One region of the Plantactinospora sonchi genome, then DNA from elsewhere that is predicted to be linked to it. Evidence: riboswitches for the same ligand, from Rfam matches in the RefSeq annotation. Region 1 holds a riboswitch; the other holds the start of a gene.

Region 1 (10,318 bases):
ATGTGTCCGCTGGCCCGCATCGCGGCTCCGACGACCGGGGCCCGGAACACCCCGCCGGTGGCCATGATCCGGGGGGCGATCCGACGTACCCGGCAGGCGGCGGTCAGCGCGATCGGGTCGAACGGGCTGATGTGGTTGGCGGCCAGGATCAGCGGGCCGTCCCGCAGTTGGTCCGGTACGTCCCCGGTGACCCGCAGCCGGGCGACGAGCGCGACCACGCCCCGGGCGAGGATCTGCAGGAACAGCCAGAAGCGGGGGGCGCGCCACGGTTCGGGGGCGCTGGTGTCGGTGTCCATCAGCGGTCGATGGTCGCACGTATCGGTCGGGCCGGGGGACCGGGGCGATGTCGGGTGTCGGCGGATGGGAGCTCGGGGCGGGCGGGAGTGATCGACCTCCCAGAGCCATCGTCTACGACGGCGGGTAGTATTTACTACGTCCGGTAGTAAATACCTGGGGGTTGCCGTGGACGCGCTAGACGTCGCCCGGTGGCAGTTCGGTGTCACCACCGTCTACCACTTCCTCTTCGTACCACTGACCATCGGCATGTCCCTGCTGGTCGCGATCCTGCAGACCCGCTGGCACCGCACCGGCGATCCCCGCTACCTGCGGCTGACCAAGTTCTACGGCAAGATCTTCCTGATCAACTTCGCGATGGGCGTGGTCACCGGCATCGTGCAGGAGTTCCAGTTCGGGATGAACTGGAGCGACTACTCCCGCTTCGTCGGCGACGTCTTCGGCGCCCCGCTCGCCATCGAGGCCCTGCTCGCCTTCTTCCTGGAATCCACCTTCATCGGCCTGTGGATCTTCGGCTGGGACCGGCTCCCGAAACGGATCCACCTCGCCACCATCTGGATCGCCGCCCTCGGCTCCACCCTGTCCGCCTACTTCATCCTGGCCGCGAACTCCTGGATGCAGAACCCGGTCGGCTACCGGATCAACCCCGACACCGGCCGGGCCGAACTCACCGACATCTGGGCGGTCCTCACCAACAAGGTCACCCTGGCGACCTTCCCGCACACCCTCGCCGGCTGTTTCCTCGTCGCCGGCTCTCTCATCGTCGCGATCGCGCTCTGGCACCTGCGCCGCCTCGCCGTCACGCCGCCCACCGACGCCACGACCGGCGACAACACGACCACCACGGCCGACGGTCCCGCCGACACCGCCCGTGCCGCGGCCGTCGCGACCAAGGGGGAGAACGACGACCGCTCCGCCTTCCGGTACGCCCTCCGCTTCGGCGCCTGGGTCACCCTGGTCGCCGCCGCCCTGGTCGTGATCAGCGGCGACTTCCAGGGCAAGATCATGACCCAGGTGCAGCCGATGAAAATGGCCGCCGCCGAGGCCCTCTACCACACCGAACAGCCCGCCTCGTTCTCCGTGCTCACCGTCGGCAGCCTCGACGGCAGCCGGGAACTGTTCGCCATCAAGATCCCGTACCTGCTGTCGTTCCTCGGCACCGGCGACCCGCACGGCCAGGTGATGGGCATCAACGACCTCCAGGCCCAGTACGTCAACGAGTACGGCCCCGGCAGCTACACCCCGGTCATCCCGATCACCTACTGGAGCTTCCGCTTCATGATCGCCTTCGGGCTCGCCGCCGCCGCGATCGCCGCACTCGTGCTCTGGACCCACCGCCGTGGCCGTACCCCGACCTCCCGCTGGCTGCTCCGGGCCGGGCTGATCATGCCGATCCTGCCGCTCGCCGCCAACTGCTTCGGCTGGATCTTCACCGAGATGGGCCGGCAGCCGTGGGTCGTCTTCGGCGAGATGCTCACCCGCGACGGCGTCTCCCGCAGCGTCTCGCTGACCGAGGTCCTCACCTCGTTCACCGCCTTCACCCTCGTCTACGCCACCCTCGCGATCGTCGAGGTCCGACTCCTGCTCAGGTACGCCCGCGCCGGTCTACCCGACGTCGACCCGGCAACCCCCGCACCCGAGCCCGACACCACCGACGACGAGGACCGCCCCCTCGCCTTCGCCTACTGACCCGCACCCACCGCAGCCGCCACCGACCCACCGGAGACCACCGTGGAGCTGACCACCCTCTGGTTCCTGCTCGTCGCCGTCCTGTTCACCGGCTACTTCATCCTCGAAGGCTTCGACTTCGGTGTCGGCGTCCTGCTTCCCGTCCTCGGTCGCGACGACCGGGAACGCCGGGTCCTGATCAACACCATCGGCCCGGTCTGGGACGGCAACGAGGTCTGGTTGATCACCGCCGCCGGCGCTCTCTTCGCCGCCTTCCCCGGCTGGTACGCCACCCTCTTCTCCGGCTTCTACCTGCCGATGCTGCTCATCCTGCTCGCCCTGATCTTCCGGGGCGTCGCCTTCGAATACCGGCACAAGCGCCCCGACGCGGCCTGGAAGACCCGCTGGGACACCGCGATCTTCGTCGGCTCCCTGATCCCCGCCGTGCTGTGGGGGATCATCTTCGCCAACATCCTGCGCGGCGTACCACTGAACGCCCACCACGACTACACCGGCGGGCTCGGCGACCTGTTCAGCCCGTACGCCCTGCTCGGTGGCCTGACCACCGGGGCGCTGTTCACCACCCACGGCGCGGTCTTCCTCGCCCTGAAGACCACCGGCGACGTCCGGGCCCGGGCCGGCCGGCTCGCCGCCCGCCTCACCCCTGCCACCGCCGGTGTCACCGCCGCCTTCCTGGCCACCACCCTCGCCGTCCGGCACACCCCGGCGGCCGTCGCGCTCGCGGTCGCCGCCGCACCCGCGCTCGCCGCCGCGGTCGCCGCGACCCGGGTACGCCGGGAGGGCTGGGCCTTCGCCGGCACCGCCGCCGCGATCGGGCTGACCGTGGCGACCCTGTTCGCCGCCCTCTTCCCGAACGTGCTGCCGTCGACGGGCGACCCGGCCGGCACGCTCACCGTCACCAACGCCGCCTCCGCCGGCTACACCCTGAAGATCATGAGCTGGATCGCGGTCTTCTTCACCCCGGTCGTGCTTCTCTACCAGGGCTGGACCTACTGGGTGTTCCGCAAGCGGATCGGGGTGGCCAACATCCCGCCGCACTGACCGGGCGGCGAACCCGAACCGGGCGCCCGCCGCACGACCCGACGCCGTCGGTGCGTGCGGCGGGTACGCCCGCCTCCGGTCAGCCCAGATCCACCGACGGATACAACGGATGCCGGCCCAGCAGATCCGCCACCCGGCCCGCCACCCGCTCGACCACACCCGCGTCGACCACGTACCGCGCCTTCGACACCCCACCGTCCGGTCCGGCACCCGGCCGGGTCGCCGACAACACCACATGCAGCAGATCCGCGACCTCGTCCATCTCCGCCACCCCGAGACCCCGGGTCGTCAGCGCCGGAGTGCCGAGCCGGATCCCGGACGTGTACCAGGCCCCGTTCGGGTCCCGCGGCACCGCGTTGCGGTTCGTCACGATTCCCGCGTCCAGCAGCGCCGCCTCCGCCTGCCGACCCGTCAGGCCGTACCCCGACACGTCGACCAGCAGCAGGTGGTTGTCCGTGCCACCGGTCACCAGCGTCGCACCGCGCCGCAGTAGACCCTCGGCCAACGTCGCCGCGTTCTCCACCACCCGTCGCGCGTACCCCTGGAAGTCCGGCCGCCGCGCCTCCGCCAGCGCCACCGCCTTCGCCGCCATCACGTGCGGCAGCGGGCCACCCAGCACCATCGGGCAACCCCGGTCCACCTGCTCGGCCAACCCCGGACCGCAGAGCACCATCCCACCGCGCGGCCCCCGCAGCGACTTGTGCGTCGTCGTGGTCACGATGTGCGCGTACGGCACCGGGTCGAAGTCGCCGGTGAACACCTTCCCGGCCACCAGACCCGCGAAGTGCGCCATGTCCACCATGAACGTCGCACCGACCTCGTCGGCGATCTCCCGCATGATCCGGAAATTCACCCGACGCGGGTACGCCGAGTAGCCCGCCACCAGGATCAGCGGCCGGAACTCCCGGGCCACCCGCCGCACCTCGTCGTAGTCGAGCAGCCCGGTCACCGGATCGGTGCCGTAACTACGCTGGTCGAACATCTTCCCGGAGATGTTCGGCCGGAACCCGTGCGTCAGATGCCCACCCGCGTCCAGCGACATCCCCAGCATCCGCTGGTTGCCGAACGCCCGCCGCAGCGCCGCCCAGTCCGCCTCGGACAGGTCGTTCACCTGCCGCACCCCGGCGTCGCGCAGCGCCGGCACCTCCACCCGGTCGGCCAGCACCGCCCAGAACGCCACCAGGTTCGCGTCGATCCCCGAATGCGGCTGCACGTACGCGTGCGCCGACCCGAACAACTCCCGGGCATGCTCCGCCGCGATCGACTCCACCGTGTCGACGTTGCGGCAGCCGGCGTAGAACCGCCGCCCGACCGCACCCTCGGCGTACTTGTCACTGAACCAGTTGCCCATAGCCAGCAGCACCGCCGGCGACGCGTAGTTCTCACTCGCGATCAACTTCAGCGACTCACGCTGGTCCGCGAGTTCCGTACCGATCGCCTCGGCGATCCGCGGCTCCACCTGACGTACCACGTCCAGGGCCGAACGGAACGCCACCGACTCCGTGGTGAGCGGAGCGGAGTCCACGCTGAATTCGGAAACAGAGCTGGCCATGAAACCTCCCGGGCCGAAAGAGGAATTGGCCCAGGCGCACGGCACACGTCAGACGACGGGACCATTCCCGACGGCGACGGGGCCGCTTCCCGATGGTTGACCCCATCCCAGCACGCCAGTCACGGCCCGAGGCCGAGCCTACCAATCCGACCCGGCCCCAACCATCCACGACACCGGCACGTCACCCGACAACCACACCCCGGGCGGACGGCGCCTGCGACCTCACCCCGCGTCGCGTAACTCCGCCAACCGCGCCTCGATCTCCGCCAACTCGGCCCGCAACTTCTCCGCCTGCTGCTCGGCCTCCCGCCGCTCCACCGACAGGATCTGCTCCACCGCCTCCTGCACCCCCGGAACGTCGATCAACGCCACCATCCGCAGCGCCTCCGCCGGCTTGATCACGTACGGCTTCGCCAACGCCTTCGTCCCCTGCGACGCCGCCAGCGTCCACTCGCCGTCCGCGTACGCCAACGTCACCGTCAACCCCGCCGGACCCTTCGCCGGCCGGGCCGCCTTCGCCGCCCGTTTCGCCGGCTTCGCCTCGGCCTCCGCCGCAACCGCCGGAGCACTCTCCACTGTCGTCACTCTCGCCTCCTCGCGCGGCGCCGGAACCGGCTCCCGCACAATCTTGAACTCCGGTTCCGGAACCGGCTCCACCACCGTCTCCGGCTCCGGCCTCACCCGTCGCGTCGCACCCTTCGGTGCCACCGCCAGATCAGCGGGGGAGAAGGGCAACTCGTCCCGGCCGAACCGGACCACCACCCACTCCTCGGACACCTGCGGATCGGTCAACTCGACCACCTGACCGAGCTGACCCGCGATCTGGCCCGCCGACTCGGTGAACATCACCTTCGGCTTACGACCGTTCGCCAACGCGTCCCTGATCTGCTGCAACTCCTCGGTGGACAAGCCCTGCTCGGCGGTACCCGCGGCAGTCATCAGATCCCTCTTCCGTACACCTGTTTGATTCCTGCCTTACTACCAGTCCGACCCGACAACGTCGAGACGGACACACCGACGAAGATCACACATTCGCCACCGCCCAACCGGCCCACCGGCTGACAGGATCGTGGGCGACCGAAGGGGGAGAGGCATGAACCCGCTCACCGTGGTGACCGGCGGCAGCCGGGGAATCGGCGCCGCCACCGTACGCCAACTCGCCGCCGCCGGACACGACGTCGTCTTCTGCTACCAACGCGACTCCGCCGCCGCCGACGCCGTGCTGCGCGACGTGCACGCCGCCGGCCGACAGGGCCGCGCGGTACGCGCCGACACCACCGACCCCGAGCAGGTCGCACGGCTGTTCGACACCGCCGCCGAACTGGGGGAGCCGACCGGCCTGGTCAACAACGCCGGCACCACCAGCCCGATCGGCCCGTTCACCGACCTCACCCTGGCCGACCTGCGCCGCGTCGTCGACGTCAACCTCATCGGCTACGTACTCTGCGCCCAGCAGGCCGCCCGACGATTCGCCTCCGGCGGCGCCATCGTCAACGTCTCCTCGGCCGCCGCCACCCTCGGCAGCCCCGGCGAGTACGTCCACTACGCCGCCGTCAAGGCCGCCACCGACACCCTCACCGTCGGCCTCGCCAAGGAACTCGGCCCGCGGAACATCCGGGTCAACGCCGTCTCGCCCGGCATCATCGACACTGAGATCCACACCGTCTCCGGCCTACCCGACCGGGCCGCCCAGGTCGGCGCACAGACACCACTGGGCCGCCCCGGACAGCCCGACGAGGTCGCCGCCGCGATCGTCTGGCTGCTCAGCGACGCCGCCTCCTACACCAGCGGCGCCGTACTCCGGGTCGCCGGCGGCCGGTGACGGCGTCCGCGAGGGACGCAGCCAGGTGTCCGTTGTCTGTAGTGTGCGGAAATGACGAGAAGTGAGCGGCTCGCGGAGCAGCTGGACCGGCACTGGCGCAAGAACCTGCGGCCACGGCTGGACGGTCTCACCGATGAGGAGTACTTCTGGGAGCCGGTGCGCGACTGCTGGAGCATCCGCCCACGTGGCACGTCTGCCGCACCGACGTCGGCAGGTTCGGGAGAGTGGACGGTGGACTCCGCGTCCCCTGACCCGGCGCCGGCGCCGGTGACCACGATTGCCTGGCGGCTGGCACACATCATCGTCTCGTGCCTGGGCTATCGGGTCGGATGGCACTTCGGCGGCCAGGACGTCGACTTCCAGACATTCACCTACGCGGGGACCGCTGACGAGGCGCTCAAACAGCTCGATGAGATGTACGGGAGATGGAACGCGGGAGTCCGCGAACTCTCGGACGCTGAACTGGAGAATCCACCCACGGTGGGTCCCGAGCGGTTCCCCATGGAGGGCATCGTCCTGCACGTCAACAGGGAGCTGATCCATCACGGCGCCGAGATTTCCCTGCTGCGCGACCTCTACCGCTGGCAGGACGGAACCGTACCGCGCTGACCATTGCCTCGACCGCTGGTCGAGCAGTACGGCCAGCGCCGAACTGGCGGCCCTCGAAACATCGAAGCCCTCGGCTGATACGACGGACGCGCGGGCTTCACACCGGGAAGATCGCGGGTCGAGGACCCGCCGAGACCGCCAGCGGAGTAGCCGACGACGCTGGGCGATGTCGGTCCCAGCTGGCACCATCGGGTGGGTGACCAGCAGTTCCGCCGAAGCCCAGCACCTGCGCGACCTGGCCCGGCTGCGCCGCGTCCGGGACCGGATCGACCGCGAGTACGCCCAGCCGCTCAACGTCGAGGCGCTCGCCCGCGGCGCGAACATGTCCGCCGGGCACCTCAGCCGCCAGTTCCGGGCCGCGTACGGCGAGTCCCCGTACGCCTATCTGATGACCCGACGGATCGAACGCGCGATGGCCCTGCTGCGCCGTGACGACCTCAGCGTCACCGAAGTCTGTTTCGCGGTCGGCTGCTCGTCGTTGGGCACCTTCAGCACCCGCTTCACCGAACTGGTCGGGATGTCCCCGAGCGCCTACCGTGCCCGGGTCCGGGCCGCCCGGGTGACCGCCGAGATGCCGTCCTGCCTGGCGAAGCAGGTGACCAGACCGATCAGGAATCAAGAAGCGGGAGTCCGCTGGCCGCAACTAGCGTGACCTGCATGGACATCACCATTCACTACGCCTTCCTGCCGCACACCGACCCGGACGCCACCCTGGCCTTCTACCGCGACACCCTCGGCTTCGAGGTCCGCAACGACGTCGGATTCGAGGGCATGCGGTGGATCACCGTCGGCCCGCCGAACCAGCCCGGCACGTCGATCGTCCTGCATCCGCCGGCCGCCGACCCCGGCATCACCGACGACGAGCGCCGCACCATCCTCGAACTGATGGCCAAGGGCAGCTACGGCGCCCTCACCCTGGCCAGCAAGGATCTCGACGCGGTCTTCGACCGGCTGCAGGCCGGCGGCGCCGAGGTCGTCCAGGAGCCGACCGAGCAGCCGTACGGCGTCCGCGACTGCGCCTTCCGTGACCCGGCCGGCAACCTGCTCCGGATCAACGAACTCCGCTGACTCTCACGTCGGTCGACCCGTCGGCAGTCGACGGGCGGCCCGCGTGGCATGGGGCCGGTGCGGACGGCAGACCTACGGGCCGCTGTTCGTATCCGGCCTCGTGGTGCTTCCAGTCGGACCGGTGTTTCCGGCCGGGCCGACCGCCGGGTGGCCGGCGGCGAAGCGGCGGGCCAGGGCGCCGACGACGAGACGGCGCTCCGGTACCCAGCCGAGGAACCGGGCGTGCAGGGCAGCCGGATCCGGCCCCGGGTTCGGGTGCAGTCTGTACAGGTCCTCGGTCGCTTCGTAGAGACAGATCCCCAGGTAGACGAAGAGCGCCAGCGGGTCGAGCCGGAACTGCGCCGGCAGCAACGTCCTGGCCGTACGGCACGGCCAGTCGTCGTGGCAGTCGCGGCACGTCCACCGGGGCCGCTGCGGTACGTGTTCCCGGTCCGGGTCGTCGAGTCGCCTCAGGTTCCGCGTCACCACCACGCCCATCTCAGCGCTCGACACCGACTCGGGCCTGTTGGGCGGGGGTGAGCCGGCCGGCCCGTCCGACCCGGTGCCCGAATCCGGTCGGGCCGTCCCACGCCGGTCGTTGGTTGCGGGGTCTGGTCGTGCTCTGCCATGTCGTGCGTTGGTTGGGTGATCCGGTCGGGGCGGGGTCGAACGGCATGGGTACGACGGGTATCGCGTCGGGACAGGTCCAGCGGAATCCGCACCAGCAGTAGAGCCAGAGCCGTCGCCAGCTTCGGTGGTGTCTTCTCATGTCGCCGCCTCAGACAGGTTCGCCGAATGTGGGGGAGACGGGGACCACCCACGCCCGTACAGGCGTCACCGGTGGGTGGTCCCCGCCGACGGAGTAACGGCCCACGGGGAAACGCGAGGGGAACGTTTTTCCCGGCGGGTTGAGCCGCACCAACTCCGTCGATATCCACCCTGGACTGTCGCCTGTGGGTAACGGAAGATGAGCGGAGAGCACTAACGCTGGATACTCTGCCCGGAGGCGAATCACCCCGGGGACACGGAGCCTTATACGGAGGCGATAAAGGTGAGTAACCTTCCGGTCAGACTCAAGGAGCTACGCGCGGACCGGGGGATCACCCAGGATCAGATAGCCGAGGCGGTGCAGGTCAGCAAGTCGTTGATAGCGGCCTTCGAAACCGCCCGGCTCATTCCGAAAGACGACACCGCTGCGGCCATCGACGCTTTCCTCGGCACCGGGGACGAGATCCAGGAGCTGTCCGCCGAGGCCAGAAAGAACCGCAGGCCCGCTCCGAGCTGGTTCCGGCCCTGGCAGGACGTGGAGGAGACGGCGGTGATTCTCCGCTATTTCCAGGCGACCCTGATTCCCGGTCTGTTGCAGACCGAGGCCTACGCCCGGGCGGTCTTCGCCAGCACCGGCATGCTCAGCGACGACGAGGTGGCGGGCCGGGTCGCCAACCGGATGGAGCGGCAGGCCGCCATCCTCGACCGGGAGGACCGCCCTTCCTGCGCGTTCATCATCGACGCCGCCGCGCTCCGGTGCGGCCCGCCCGAGATCGCCAAGGACCAACTGCTGCACCTGGCCGACACCAGCGCCCGGTCGAACATTTTTGTCCACGTCGTGCCCGACTCCGCCGGGCTGCACGCCGGCCGCAGCGGATCCTTCACCCTGGCAACCCAGGACGGCGGCGGCACCGTCGGCCTGCTGGACGACTTCTACGAGGACCGGGTGGTCACGGATCCGGCTCGGGTGACCGGCCTGGAGCGGACGTGGCAGGCTATAACTGCGGTCGCCCTCCCGTGTGACCAGTCGCGGAATCTGATCCTGAGGTTGGTGAATGACCATGACGACCCAGCGGCCGAGCTGGCGCAAGGCCAGCCGTAGCGGCCAGAACGGCGGAAACTGCGTCGAGGTGGCCGACAACCTTCCGGGCCGGGTGCTGGTCCGGGACAGCAAGGACCAGAGTGGGCCGGTGCTGACCTTCGCCCCGTCCGCCTGGCAGGGCTTCGTCACCCTGGCCAAGCAGCACGGCTGACCCGCCACCCCGTACGACACGAAGCCCCGACCCTGGGCAGCAGACCCGGGACGGGGCTTCGTCGTGAGAAACGGCAGCTACCCGGCGAGGCTGAGATTTCCCGTCCGCGGAGTTTCGGCGGCATCCGGGCCGCCCGTCGGCATCCGTGCCTGGCGGACTACCCTCGCCGGTATGTCCGACTCCCGGCTGCTGCGCATCGGTACCCGCAACTCCCCGATGGCGCTGGCTCAGGTCGAGCGGGTC
Region 2 (10,318 bases), on a different contig from region 1:
AGCGTGGAGCTGCGGTTGTCGAGCAGCAGCAGGTCGGCCGGGTACTTGTCGGCGTTCTCCCAGCTCAGGCTCTCGAAGTAGCCGAGGTTGTCGAGCTTGTCCGGCACGATGACGTCCACTCCGAGGGACTTGTAGTAGAGGATGTCGGAGTTGACGCCCGGGTTCGAGGCGTAGAAGAGGTCGGCGGCGGCGGAGCAGGCCAGCACCTTGAGCCCCGGCTTCTCCGCCACCGCCTGCCGGATGCTGGCGGCGGCGGCCTCGAACCGGGCCTTGGCGTCGGTGACCCTCGGCGCGTTCAGGTCGGCGCCGAGCGCGGCGGCGAGTTCGGCGTGCCGGCCGATCACCTTGTCCAGCGGTGCCCGGGAGGCGACCAGGACGACGCTCGGTGCCAGCGGGGCGATCTTGTCCTTGCTCTCGTCCGGCACGTACCAGAGCGCGCCCTCCTCGTACTGGTGGGTGACCAGCAGGTCGGGGCGGAGCCCGGCGTACTTCTCGATGTTGAACTCGCCCCAGGTGTTGCCGATGACGGTCACCTTGCCGACGTCCAGGTCGCCGGCCTGCACGTCCGGGCTGCCGTCCGGCCGGGTGGTCGGGCCGAAGACTCCGACGAGCTGGTCGGCGACACCGAAGTCGTGGAGCGCGGCGGCGGTCCCGGTGAACGCGACCACCCGCTGCGGCCGGGCGTCGGTCCTGACCGACTGGCCCCGGTCGTCGGTGAAGTTCCACGGGCCGCCGGCCGGGGCCGAGCCGGATCCGCCCGACGACCCGCCGTCGTCCGCGCCGCAGGCGCTGAGCAGGGCGCCGAGGCCGAGCGCGCCGGCCGCGCCGAGCAGGTTCCGGCGGCTGAGGGAACGACTCTGGGACATGACGGATGGCTCCTCGAACTGACGCGGGGGGGTAGCGGGTTGCCGCACGGCGCGACGCGGTGACGGCACCGCCGGTGCGGGCCTTAGGTTAGCCTGACCTAAGTCAGAACTGTCAAGCCGGGCCCGCGAGGCAGCGCTGTCCGGACCCGGGCACGACCCGGAACCGTAGGGATTAAGGCGCGCGGTGCGGGGTAGCCGCCTGCCGTGTCCGATGTACCCGCGATCACGGTTCCGGCCGAGTTTCCCCAGGTGCTGGTGCCGGTCGACCACATCGAGCCCGCGCCTCGGCGGATCAGGGCGATCATGAACGGTGAGTGGGTTCTGGACACCGTCCACGCCAAGTACGTCTGGGAGTGGCAGCACTACCCCCAGTACTACATCCCACTGGAAGACATACGTCAGGAGTTCCTGGTCGACGAGCACGATGTCGAGGAGTTCAAACTCGGCTCGGCCCGGCAGTACGGGCTGCGGGTCGGCGACAACTACCGGGCAGGTGTGGTTCGGCTGCACATCGCTCCCTCCAGGGAGGGGCTGGTGGACATGGTGCGGGTCGACTGGGAGGCCGTCGACACCTGGTTCGAGGAGGACGAGGAGCTTTTTGTCCATCCCCGGGACCCGTACACCCGGGTGGACGCCCTGCGCTCGACCCGGCACGTCCGGGTCGAACTCGACGGCGAGTTGCTCGCCGAGAGCCGGTCCCCGGTGCTGGTCTTCGAGACCGGGGTACCGACCCGCTACTACCTCAACCGGTCCGAGGTGCACCTCGGCCGGCTGATTCCGACGAAGACCGAGACCGCCTGCCCGTACACCGGGCGGACCAGCAACTACTGGTCGGTGAAGATCGGCGACACGTTGCACGAGGACATCGCCTGGGCGTACGACTTCCCGAGCCACCTGCTGCAGCCGATCGCCGGAATGATCTGCTTCTACAGCGAGAAGACCGACATCACGGTCGACGGCAAGCGGCTGGACCGTCCGCAGACCCGCTGGGCGAAGTGACACCCCCGCCCGGTGTCCGAGGAACTGCTGGGCCGCGTCGTCGAGGTACTGGTCACCATCGTCGAGGCGGTCGGGGCGGCGGTCATCTTCGTCGGCGCGGTCTGGAGCGCGGCCCGGTTCGTGGTCTCCGGGGTCCGGCACCGTTCCGCCGCCGTCTTCACCCCGATCCGGTTGTCGCTGGGCCGGTTCCTCACCCTGGGACTGGAGTTCCAGCTCGCCGCCGACATCCTCCGGACCGCCGTGTCGCCGAGCTTCGGGCAGCTCGGCCGGCTGGCCGCGATCGCGACCATCCGGACCGCGCTGAACTACTTCCTGCGTCGGGAGATCGAGCGGGAGCAGCGGCAGCTCGGCACCGGGGAGCCGGGCCGGCGTGCCGCCGGTGCGGGGCGGTCCGGAGCGGCCCCGGCGAGCGGGGACCTGTTCGGGGAAGCCGGTGGCGGCCCGGCAGGGCACGCCTCCGGGCCTGATCCGGCCGACCGGCGATGAGTCAGTGGGCGACCCTGCTCACCGCCGTGGCGCTGGCCACCGCGGCGGTGGTGCTGGTGACCACCCGTTCCTGGCGTACCGCGATCCGGGTACTGCTCGACCTGCTGATCGCCGCCGGTCTGATCCGGCTCTCCGGCGCGCAGACCTGGACGGACCTGGCCGGTGCGGCGGTGGTCGTCGCGTTGCGTCAGCTGGTCTCGGCGTCCCTGCTCGGCCCCGGCCCCCGGTCCGGCGGCGGAGGCGCCGGACCCGGCGCTGTCCGACCGGGATCCCGACCCGACCAACCCGCCGGGTGAGCACGGCGGGCACCGGTCGGAACGGGCGGGCGGCGGGTTCCACCCGGTCCGGGACGGGATGGGCGCGGCGGATTCCACCCGGTCCGGGACGGGATGGGCGCGGCGGGTTCCAGCTTGGCCGGGAGCGGGGTGAGCGCGGGCCGGCCGGGTCGGTCGGGTCGGGCCGGGGCGAGCGCGCGGGCGGGGTGACGCGCTCGGCCCCGGCCCGGGCTGGGGCCGGGTCCGGGGCCGAGCACCGGTGGGGTCGGATTGCGTTGGCCGAACACCGGTGGTGGTGGTGCTGGTCGGGACGGAACCCGCTGATGGGCGGGTCCACGAGGGTCGGGGCCGACCGGGAACGGGCCCGGGCCTGGCCCGTTCCCGGTCGAGCCGTCAGAAGCCGCGCCTGCTGTTCGGGTCAGCGGCGACGGCGAGGACCTGCTGCAGGCCCCGGTACGCGGCCTTGGGCTGGAAGTTCTCGTCCATCGGGGTGGCCGAGCCCTGGCCCTCGAAGAATCCGGGGACCCAGGAGTACTTGTCGGTGAAGCCCCAGACGGTGAACATCACGCACTTCGGGGTGAGCAGGCAGGCCTGGAGCAGCGTGTTGAAGCTGCCTACCTGGCCGGCCTCCTTGTACGTGTCGACCGGCAGGAAGAACCGGACGTCGACCTCGGTGAACGCGGTCTCCAGGCCGAGCCTGTCGAACCGCGCCAGGTTCTGCGGGGCGTCGATCGGCAGCGGGTACTGCAGATCGAGGTGGCCCTGAAAGCCCATGCCGTGCAGCGGCACCCGCTGCTTGCGCAGCTGCCTGGCCAGCTCGTAGTACGCGGTGCTCTTCGGGTTGATGTTGTCGATCGCGTAGTCGTTGAGGAAGAGCTTGGCCTTCGGGTCGGCGGCGTGCGCCCAGCGCAGCGCGTCGGCGATGTAGTTCTCGCCGAGGTGCTGGCGGAAGATGGTGTCCCGCAGCACCGGGCTGTCGCCGTCGGTGAACGCCTCGTTGACCACGTCCCAGGCCCGGACCTTGCCCTTGTAGCGCTTCACCACGGTGGTGATGTGGTTGCGCGCGATGGTGCGCAGCTCCGCCGGAGTGATCGAGCCGTCGGCGACGCCGTCGGTCAGCCAGGTGGGAAGCTGGCTGTGCCAGAGCAGGGTGTGGCCGTGCACCTTCTGCCCGTTGCGTCGGGCGAACTCGACCAGTTGGTCGGCCGGGCCCCAGTTGTACGTGCCGCGGGTCGGCTCCAGCTCCGCCCACTTCATGGCGTTCTCGGCGGTGACCGCGGAGAACTCCGTGGCCGCCAGCTCCCGGTAGGTGGCGTCGTTGGTCAGGTTGTTGACGTCGACCGCCGTACCGAAGCCGAGACCGTGTTTCCTGGCCAGCACCCGTAGCGGCAGGTCGGTGTTGACCGGCGAGGGGGAGTGCCAGCCACCGGTCGCCAACGCCTGACCGGTGGGGGCGAGCGCCTGGGTCGGAGCGGCGGTGGCGGACGACGGCCCGACCGCGTAGAGCGCGCCGGCGGTGAGTACACCGGCAACTATGATCCGGAGCTTCTTCATTCGAGCGGGACCTCCAGGGGTGGGGGTTCGACGCCGACCACCGGAGTGGTCGGCTGATCCGCGCGTGCCGGGGACGGGTACGCGTGGATCTCCCCTCGAACGCGCGCCGGGCGGCGAATTGCTGCACCGCGCGTTGTCAGAGATCCGACACCGCTGAGGCCGGTTCACCTCTGGCCATCGGGCAGCGTGAATGGTATTTGGGACACCCCTAGTTGGACATCAACGCCGCGAACTGTTCGGCGGTCAGCTCCGACCGGAACAGCCGCCGCAGATTGGTGTTGAGCCTCGTCGCGGTCTGCGGATCCACCGCCTGGTCCCAGGCCAGGCTGTAGGAGGGCGCCCCAGCCACCAGCGCCGAGATCGAGGTGGTGAACTCCGCGTGCGTGGTGTCCCGCAGCCGCGCCGCCGCGTCGACGACCGGCGGCACCTCACCGTCGGCGACCAGGTCGTCGAGGTACGTGTCACCGGCGACCGCCCGGACGAAGTCGACCGCCGCCGTCCGGTGCCGGCTGTCCCCGGCGACCGAGATGTACTGCGCCGGCACCCCGACCAGGTCCGCCGGGTCCCCGGCCCCACCGGCGACCGTCGGGAACGGCACCCAACCGAGCCGGCCGTCGAGGACGAAGTCGGAGTTCCGGCCGAGTTGGGTGGGGTACTCCCAGGTCCCCATCAGCTGCATCGCGGCCTCGCCGCTGGCCAGCCGCCGACCCGCGGTGCCGTCGTCGTAACCGGCCGAGTCGAAGTCGGCACCGAAGGCCCCCCGTTCGGCGAGTTCCCGGGCGTCGTGCAGGGCCCGCAGCACCGCCGGCTTCGTCCAGGCACCGGGCCGGCCGGCGACGATGTCCGCCGTCGTACCGGGGCCGCCGATCCGTTCCGCCAGGTACATCACGTACATCAGCTCGGTCCAGCCCTGGGCGCCGCCGAGCGCCAGTGGAATGGTCCCGTCGGCGGAGAACCGGTCGACCAGGTGGAGCAACTCGGCGTAGGTACGCGGGGGACGCAGGTCGGCCCGGGTGAAGACGTCCCGGTTGTAGAAGAGCACCACCGGATGCGTACCGCTCATCGGCAGTCCGTACTGGCGGCCGTCCACCGCGCCGCCGGCCAGCACGTCCGGCAGGAACCGCTCGACCACCCCGGGCTGCTCCCGCAGCGGCCCGGTCAGGTCGAGCAACCGGCCGGCCCGGGCGAGCCGGGACAGCTCCGCCCCACCCCAGCTCACGAAGACGTCCGGGCCGTCCGGATCCTCGCCGACGGTACGCAGCCGCTCCTTGTACTCCTCGTTGCCGAAGATGGAGAGTTCCACCTGGACGCCGGTCTCCCTGGCGTACCGCTTGACCAACTCCTGCAGCGCGGAATCCCGGACCGGCGGGGTGATCGCCCAGACCCGGATCGTCGCGTTCCCGTCCGCCGTCGGCGGCGGGACCAGGCCGTTGCCCCGCATCAACTGGCTGCCGGTGAGGGTCACGGCGAGCACCAGGACCGCCGCCGCCACGCTGGCCAGCCCGGCCCGCCGCTGCCGGCCACGGCGGTACCGGCGGCGGATCGCCGCCAACGTGTCCGGGCCGGCCGCCGGCAGCGCGGCCTGCGCCTCGGACAGCGTGGCGGCAACCTCGTCGGCGAGTCGCCGATCGTCCACGGGACCAGTCTCGTCAACCACGTACGCTCCGAATCGTCGGCCGGGCGTTCCCCAGATGCGCCCGCAGGGCGCGCCTGGCTCGCGCGTACCGGCTGGAAACCGTCCCCGGCGGCTCACCGCAGATCCCGGCGATCTCGCTGAACGTGTAGCGGTAGAGCACGTGCAGGACCACGACGGTACGTTCGGGCTTGCCGAGATCCTGCAACGCCTGCCACAGCGCGCCGTTGCTGACCACCGCCCCGGCCGGGTCGTCCGGCCGGTGGTCCACCTCGTCGGTCGGTACCTCCCGCCGCCACCGCCGCCACCGGCTGACGTTGCGGGTCACGATGACCTGCCGGGCGTACGCCTCGGGGTTCTCCCGCGCCTTGCGCCACCGCTGCCAGACCTCGACCACCGCGATCTGGGCCAGGTCGTCCGCCTCGGCGGCACTGCCGCTGATCAGGTACGCGAACCGCCGCAGTGCGTCCAGGCGCGCCCGAGCGAAGTCCTCGGCGTCGCTGAACGCGCCATGGGCCATCGGGGTCCCTCCTGTCGGACTACAAACGCCGAGCGCCGTCGATCCGCTCCAAGGAATCTATCGGGTGCGAGGAAGGGCCCCCTATTATCGTTTCCGGTTGTACAGGGGCCCTTCCTGACACCTCAGGCGGCGGGCAGGCCGGTCTGCCGCTCGGCCAGCTCGACGGCGTTGCGGAAGAGCATCGCGACGGTGGTCGGGCCGACCCCGCCGACCCGGGGCGTGATCGCGCCGGCGACCGTCGCGCACGACTCGTCCAGGTCGGGCAGGAGTCGACGGCCCTCGTACCGGACCCCGCCGCCGATCGCGACCGCGCCGGGTCGCAGGTGCTCCGGCCGGACGATCCCGGGTACGCCGACCGCGGCGACCACGATGTCGGCCCGCCGGGTGTGCCGCTCCCAGCCGGGTACGCCACTGTGCACCACCGTCACCGCCGCGTCGGCGGTGGCCCGCTTCTGACTGAGCAGCAGGGAGAGGGGACGGCCGAGGGTGGTACCCCGGCCGAGGACGACCACGTCCCGGCCGGCGACCGGGATCTCGTGGAAGGCGAGCAGCGCCTCGATCCCGGCCGGGGTGCACGGCACCGGGCCGGGCAGGCCGGCGGCGAGCCGGCCCAGGTTCTCCGGGTGCAGCCCGTCGACGTCCTTCGCCGGGTCGATGGCGAGGATCGTCTCCGCGTAGTCGAGCTGCGGCGGGGTCGGGTGCTGGACCAGGATCGCGTGCACGTCCGGATCCCTGTTGTACGCCCCGATCGCCCAGAGCAGGTCCGCCGGGGTGGCGGTGGCCGACAGGTGGATGTGCGGGGAGGCGAAGCCGAGTTCGGCGGCGCGCTCCTGCTTCATCCGGATGTAGCCGGCGCTGGCCGGGTCGTCGCCGACCAGGATGGTCGCCAGGCTCGGTACGACACCGGCGGCCCGCAGCGCGGCGACCCGGGCGGTGATCTCGGCGAAGACCGCCTCGGCGACCGGACCGCCGGGCAGTGGTCGGGCGGTGTGGGTCGGGTTCTCGGTCACGGTCACGGGGCTTCCTCTCGACGGTGGAAGGCCCCGGCGCCCAGGCGTACGGCGACGGAGTGCAGGTCCGGGCGGTCCGTTCCCCGGTGGTGCTCCACCCGCGCCAGTCGCGGAACCGCCGTGGCCAGCGTACTGCGGGCGGGGCCCGGGCGCAGGGGCGTGACCGGCACCGGCACGGCAGGGCCGCCCGGGTTCGGAGGCGGGCGCAGAACCGGCGTACGACACCGACGTTGAGCTGCGTGAACGTGAGAGCGGTCCAGGTCCCGGACATTCGACTCGCGCGTGTCGTACCGGGGCCGTACCGTTTGATTCAGGTGCTTCTCTGACAAGGACGGTGAGGGCGCGATGTCCCGACCAGGTGATGTCAACCAGCCCACGCGTGAGGTTCCCGGTTACGCCAAGGGGCAGGTGTCACCCGCCCCGGCGGATCCGTGGGCGCACGAGAGCGAGACCACGCCGTTCGACGCCGCACGGCCCGTCACTGACCACACCACCACCGAGCTGGAACCGTCCGGCGGTGGCCGGTGGGGGCGCGGCATCTTCGTCCTGGTCGGCGTCATCGGCCTGGTCGCGGTGCTGACCCTCGGGGCGCAGCTCAGCGGCATCCTGCCGGACTTCCGCAATCCGTTCGCCAAGGAGCAGACCGACCGCAGCCAGCCGCCGCTGCTGAAGTCGATCCAGGACCTCAGCCGGTACGTCGCGGCGGAGGGCAACTTCGAGGTGGTCGTCGACCTGGAGCAGAACCGCCGGTACGTCCCGGACTTCCTGCTCGGTGAGCGCACCCTCTTCGTCGGTGCCGGCACCGTCGACGCGTACGTCGACTTCGGGCAGATCAGCGAGGGGGCGATCGTCCAGTCGCCGGACAAGAAGTCGGTCGAGATCAAGCTGCCGGCGCCGCAGCTCGGTCAGGTCAACCTCGACCTGGAACGCAGCTACGTCTTCGCCGAGGACCGGGGCATCCTCAACCGGCTCGGTGAGGTCTTCGGCGGTGACCCGAACCGGCAGCGCGAGACCTACCTCAAGGCCGAGCAGAAGATCGCCGAGTCGGCGAAGAGCAGCGGGCTCGGCGAGCGGGCCCAGGAGAACACCCGGAAGATGCTGGAGCAACTGCTCCGCTCGCTCGGCTACGAGCAGGTCACCATCACCTACACCCAGCCGTAGGACATCCCGGACGGCCAACCGCTCAACGGCGGCGCGGGTCATTCCGCGCCGCCGTTGCTGTTGCCAGGCTCCGTTACTGTCAGCAACTGCCTCCGCTGGGCGTACGGCACCGCCGGTGGCGTCGGGACGGATTTTCTCCGCACCGAGGCAGCGGGCGTCGCGGTGCCGGCGTTGGAGACGGTATGACTGACAGGCACAAACATGGACGCTGACCTCGAGAGGGAGTTCAGCGAGTTCATCGAGGCCCGGTCGCACGCACTGTTCCGCACCGCGCTGGCCCTGACCGGGCACCGGCAACAGGCCGAGGACCTGTTACAGACGGTGTTGACCCGTAGTGTCCGACACTGGGCCCGGATCCGCGCCGACGCGCCGGAGGCGTACCTGCGGACGGCGCTGTACCGCGAGCAGACGAGTTGGTGGCGCAGCCTGCGGAGACGTCGCGAGGTGAGCGCCGAGCGGGTGCCGGAGGTCTCCACCGGCGACGGCACCGCCACCGTCGACCTCCACCTCGCGCTGCGACAGGCGCTGGCGCTGCTGCCTCCCAAACGCCGCGCGGTGCTGGTGCTGCGCTACTTCGAGGACCGGCCGGACAGCGAGATCGCCCAGATCCTGGGCTGCTCCGAGTCGACCGTACGTAGTCAGGCGGCCCGTGCGCTCACCCGACTCCGTGAACTCTGCCCCAAGCTCGACATCCTCCAGGTGAAGGAGACCGCAGGCCGATGAATCCGCACGTCACCGGGACCATCCGGAACGTATTCGAGGAACTGGCCGACTCCGCTCCACCGCCCTCCGGGTTGGCGCGGGTCACGCTCGCGCGGGCCCGACGGCAACGGATCACCCGACTGACCGCGGGCGGCGGTCTGGCCACCGCGCTCTGTGCGGCGCTGGTCGGGCTGCTCGTCGGCGTCGTACCGGCGGGCGACGGCACGGCCGAACAGGTGGCTGGTACCTACTCGCGCAGCTCGGTGGTCACCTCCTACAGCGGCATCCGCGACCCTCAGGTCGAGGACCCGAGCCCCGCGTTCGAGTACTCGATGGTGCTGAACCGGAAGACGGGCCACTACGACCGGTTGCCGTACCGGTTCGCCATGCCGTCACCGGACGGCAGCCAGGTGCTGGTGGGTACGGGCGACAACGGTGCGGCCCATCCGACCCGGGTCGGGATCCTGGACCGGGTCGGCGGGGAGGTCCGGTGGCTGCCCACCCCCGACGTGGGTGCCGCCAACGTCTGGGGGTACGCGGACTCCGGTAGCTGGTCTCCCGACGGTCGGCAGGTCCTCTTCACCTACCGGCCCAAGTTGGACGCACCGGCCGGTTTCCTGCTCACCGACGCGGCGACGCTGCAGACGCGCTTCGTGCCCCTGGCGGACGTGTCGACGGAGAACGCACAGGGCCTCAGCCTGGTCTGGACGCCAGACGGAGCCGGCCTCGTCCTGACCACCAGTCGGAGCGTCGACGAGAGCCAGCCGGACTCGGTGACCGGCATCCGCTTCTACGACCTCACCGGTCGGCTGGTGCGGACGGTCCCGGCCAGTGCGTCGCTGCTCGACGCCGCCGGGTTCTCGCCGGACGGCAGCCGGCTGGCGCTGGTCGACCGGTACGCCCCGGGTCCGACGAAGGTGACCGTCGCCGACGCCGCGACCGGAGTCTCGGAGGGTGTGGTGGACCTGGGCCGGCCGGCCCGGCTGGTGGGCTGGACCGACGACGACCATCTGCTGCTGTGGGTCTTCGCCGACTCCGCTCCGCAGGGCGCGGACCGGGAGGACCAGCTGCTGGTGGTCGACCTGGCCGGCAAGGTCGTCCGGAACGTCCGT

What was found. A riboswitch is a leader RNA that binds a small molecule or an ion and turns the genes downstream of it on or off. The one in region 1 is predicted to bind ZMP and ZTP.
Region 2: it holds a riboswitch for ZMP and ZTP, as region 1 does, so the genes downstream of both, V1633_RS23290 (bifunctional 5,10-methylenetetrahydrofolate dehydrogenase/5,10-methenyltetrahydrofolate cyclohydrolase) here and V1633_RS16055 (glycine hydroxymethyltransferase) in region 1, are expected to answer to the same signal.

Annotation. Positions count from the first base shown of each region.
Region 1 is NZ_JAZGQK010000012.1:420,337-430,654, forward strand. It holds gene V1633_RS16040 (lysophospholipid acyltransferase family protein) at 1-296, opposite strand, end outside; gene V1633_RS16045 (cytochrome ubiquinol oxidase subunit I) at 463-1,983, shown strand; gene cydB (cytochrome d ubiquinol oxidase subunit II) at 2,026-3,024, shown strand; gene V1633_RS16055 (glycine hydroxymethyltransferase) at 3,104-4,576, opposite strand; ZMP/ZTP riboswitch at 4,598-4,709, opposite strand; gene V1633_RS16060 (hypothetical protein) at 4,799-5,515, opposite strand; gene V1633_RS16065 (SDR family oxidoreductase) at 5,670-6,398, shown strand; gene V1633_RS16070 (DinB family protein) at 6,450-7,007, shown strand; gene V1633_RS16075 (helix-turn-helix transcriptional regulator) at 7,174-7,659, shown strand; gene V1633_RS16080 (VOC family protein) at 7,665-8,075, shown strand; gene V1633_RS16085 (hypothetical protein) at 8,148-8,567, opposite strand; gene V1633_RS16090 (helix-turn-helix domain-containing protein) at 9,106-9,924, shown strand; gene V1633_RS16095 (DUF397 domain-containing protein) at 9,884-10,075, shown strand; gene hemC (hydroxymethylbilane synthase) at 10,247-10,318, shown strand, end outside.
Region 2 is NZ_JAZGQK010000020.1:152,764-163,081, forward strand. It holds gene V1633_RS23255 (ABC transporter substrate-binding protein) at 1-866, opposite strand, end outside; gene V1633_RS23260 (DUF427 domain-containing protein) at 1,071-1,865, shown strand; partial or broken gene V1633_RS23265 (DUF1622 domain-containing protein) at 1,878-2,234, shown strand; gene V1633_RS23270 (hypothetical protein) at 2,348-2,647, shown strand; gene V1633_RS23275 (endo-1,4-beta-xylanase) at 3,020-4,180, opposite strand; gene V1633_RS23280 (extracellular solute-binding protein) at 4,389-5,816, opposite strand; gene V1633_RS23285 (sigma-70 family RNA polymerase sigma factor) at 5,830-6,333, opposite strand; gene V1633_RS23290 (bifunctional 5,10-methylenetetrahydrofolate dehydrogenase/5,10-methenyltetrahydrofolate cyclohydrolase) at 6,456-7,349, opposite strand; ZMP/ZTP riboswitch at 7,375-7,464, opposite strand; gene V1633_RS23295 (DUF4230 domain-containing protein) at 7,689-8,504, shown strand; gene V1633_RS23300 (SigE family RNA polymerase sigma factor) at 8,706-9,227, shown strand; gene V1633_RS23305 (hypothetical protein) at 9,224-10,318, shown strand, end outside.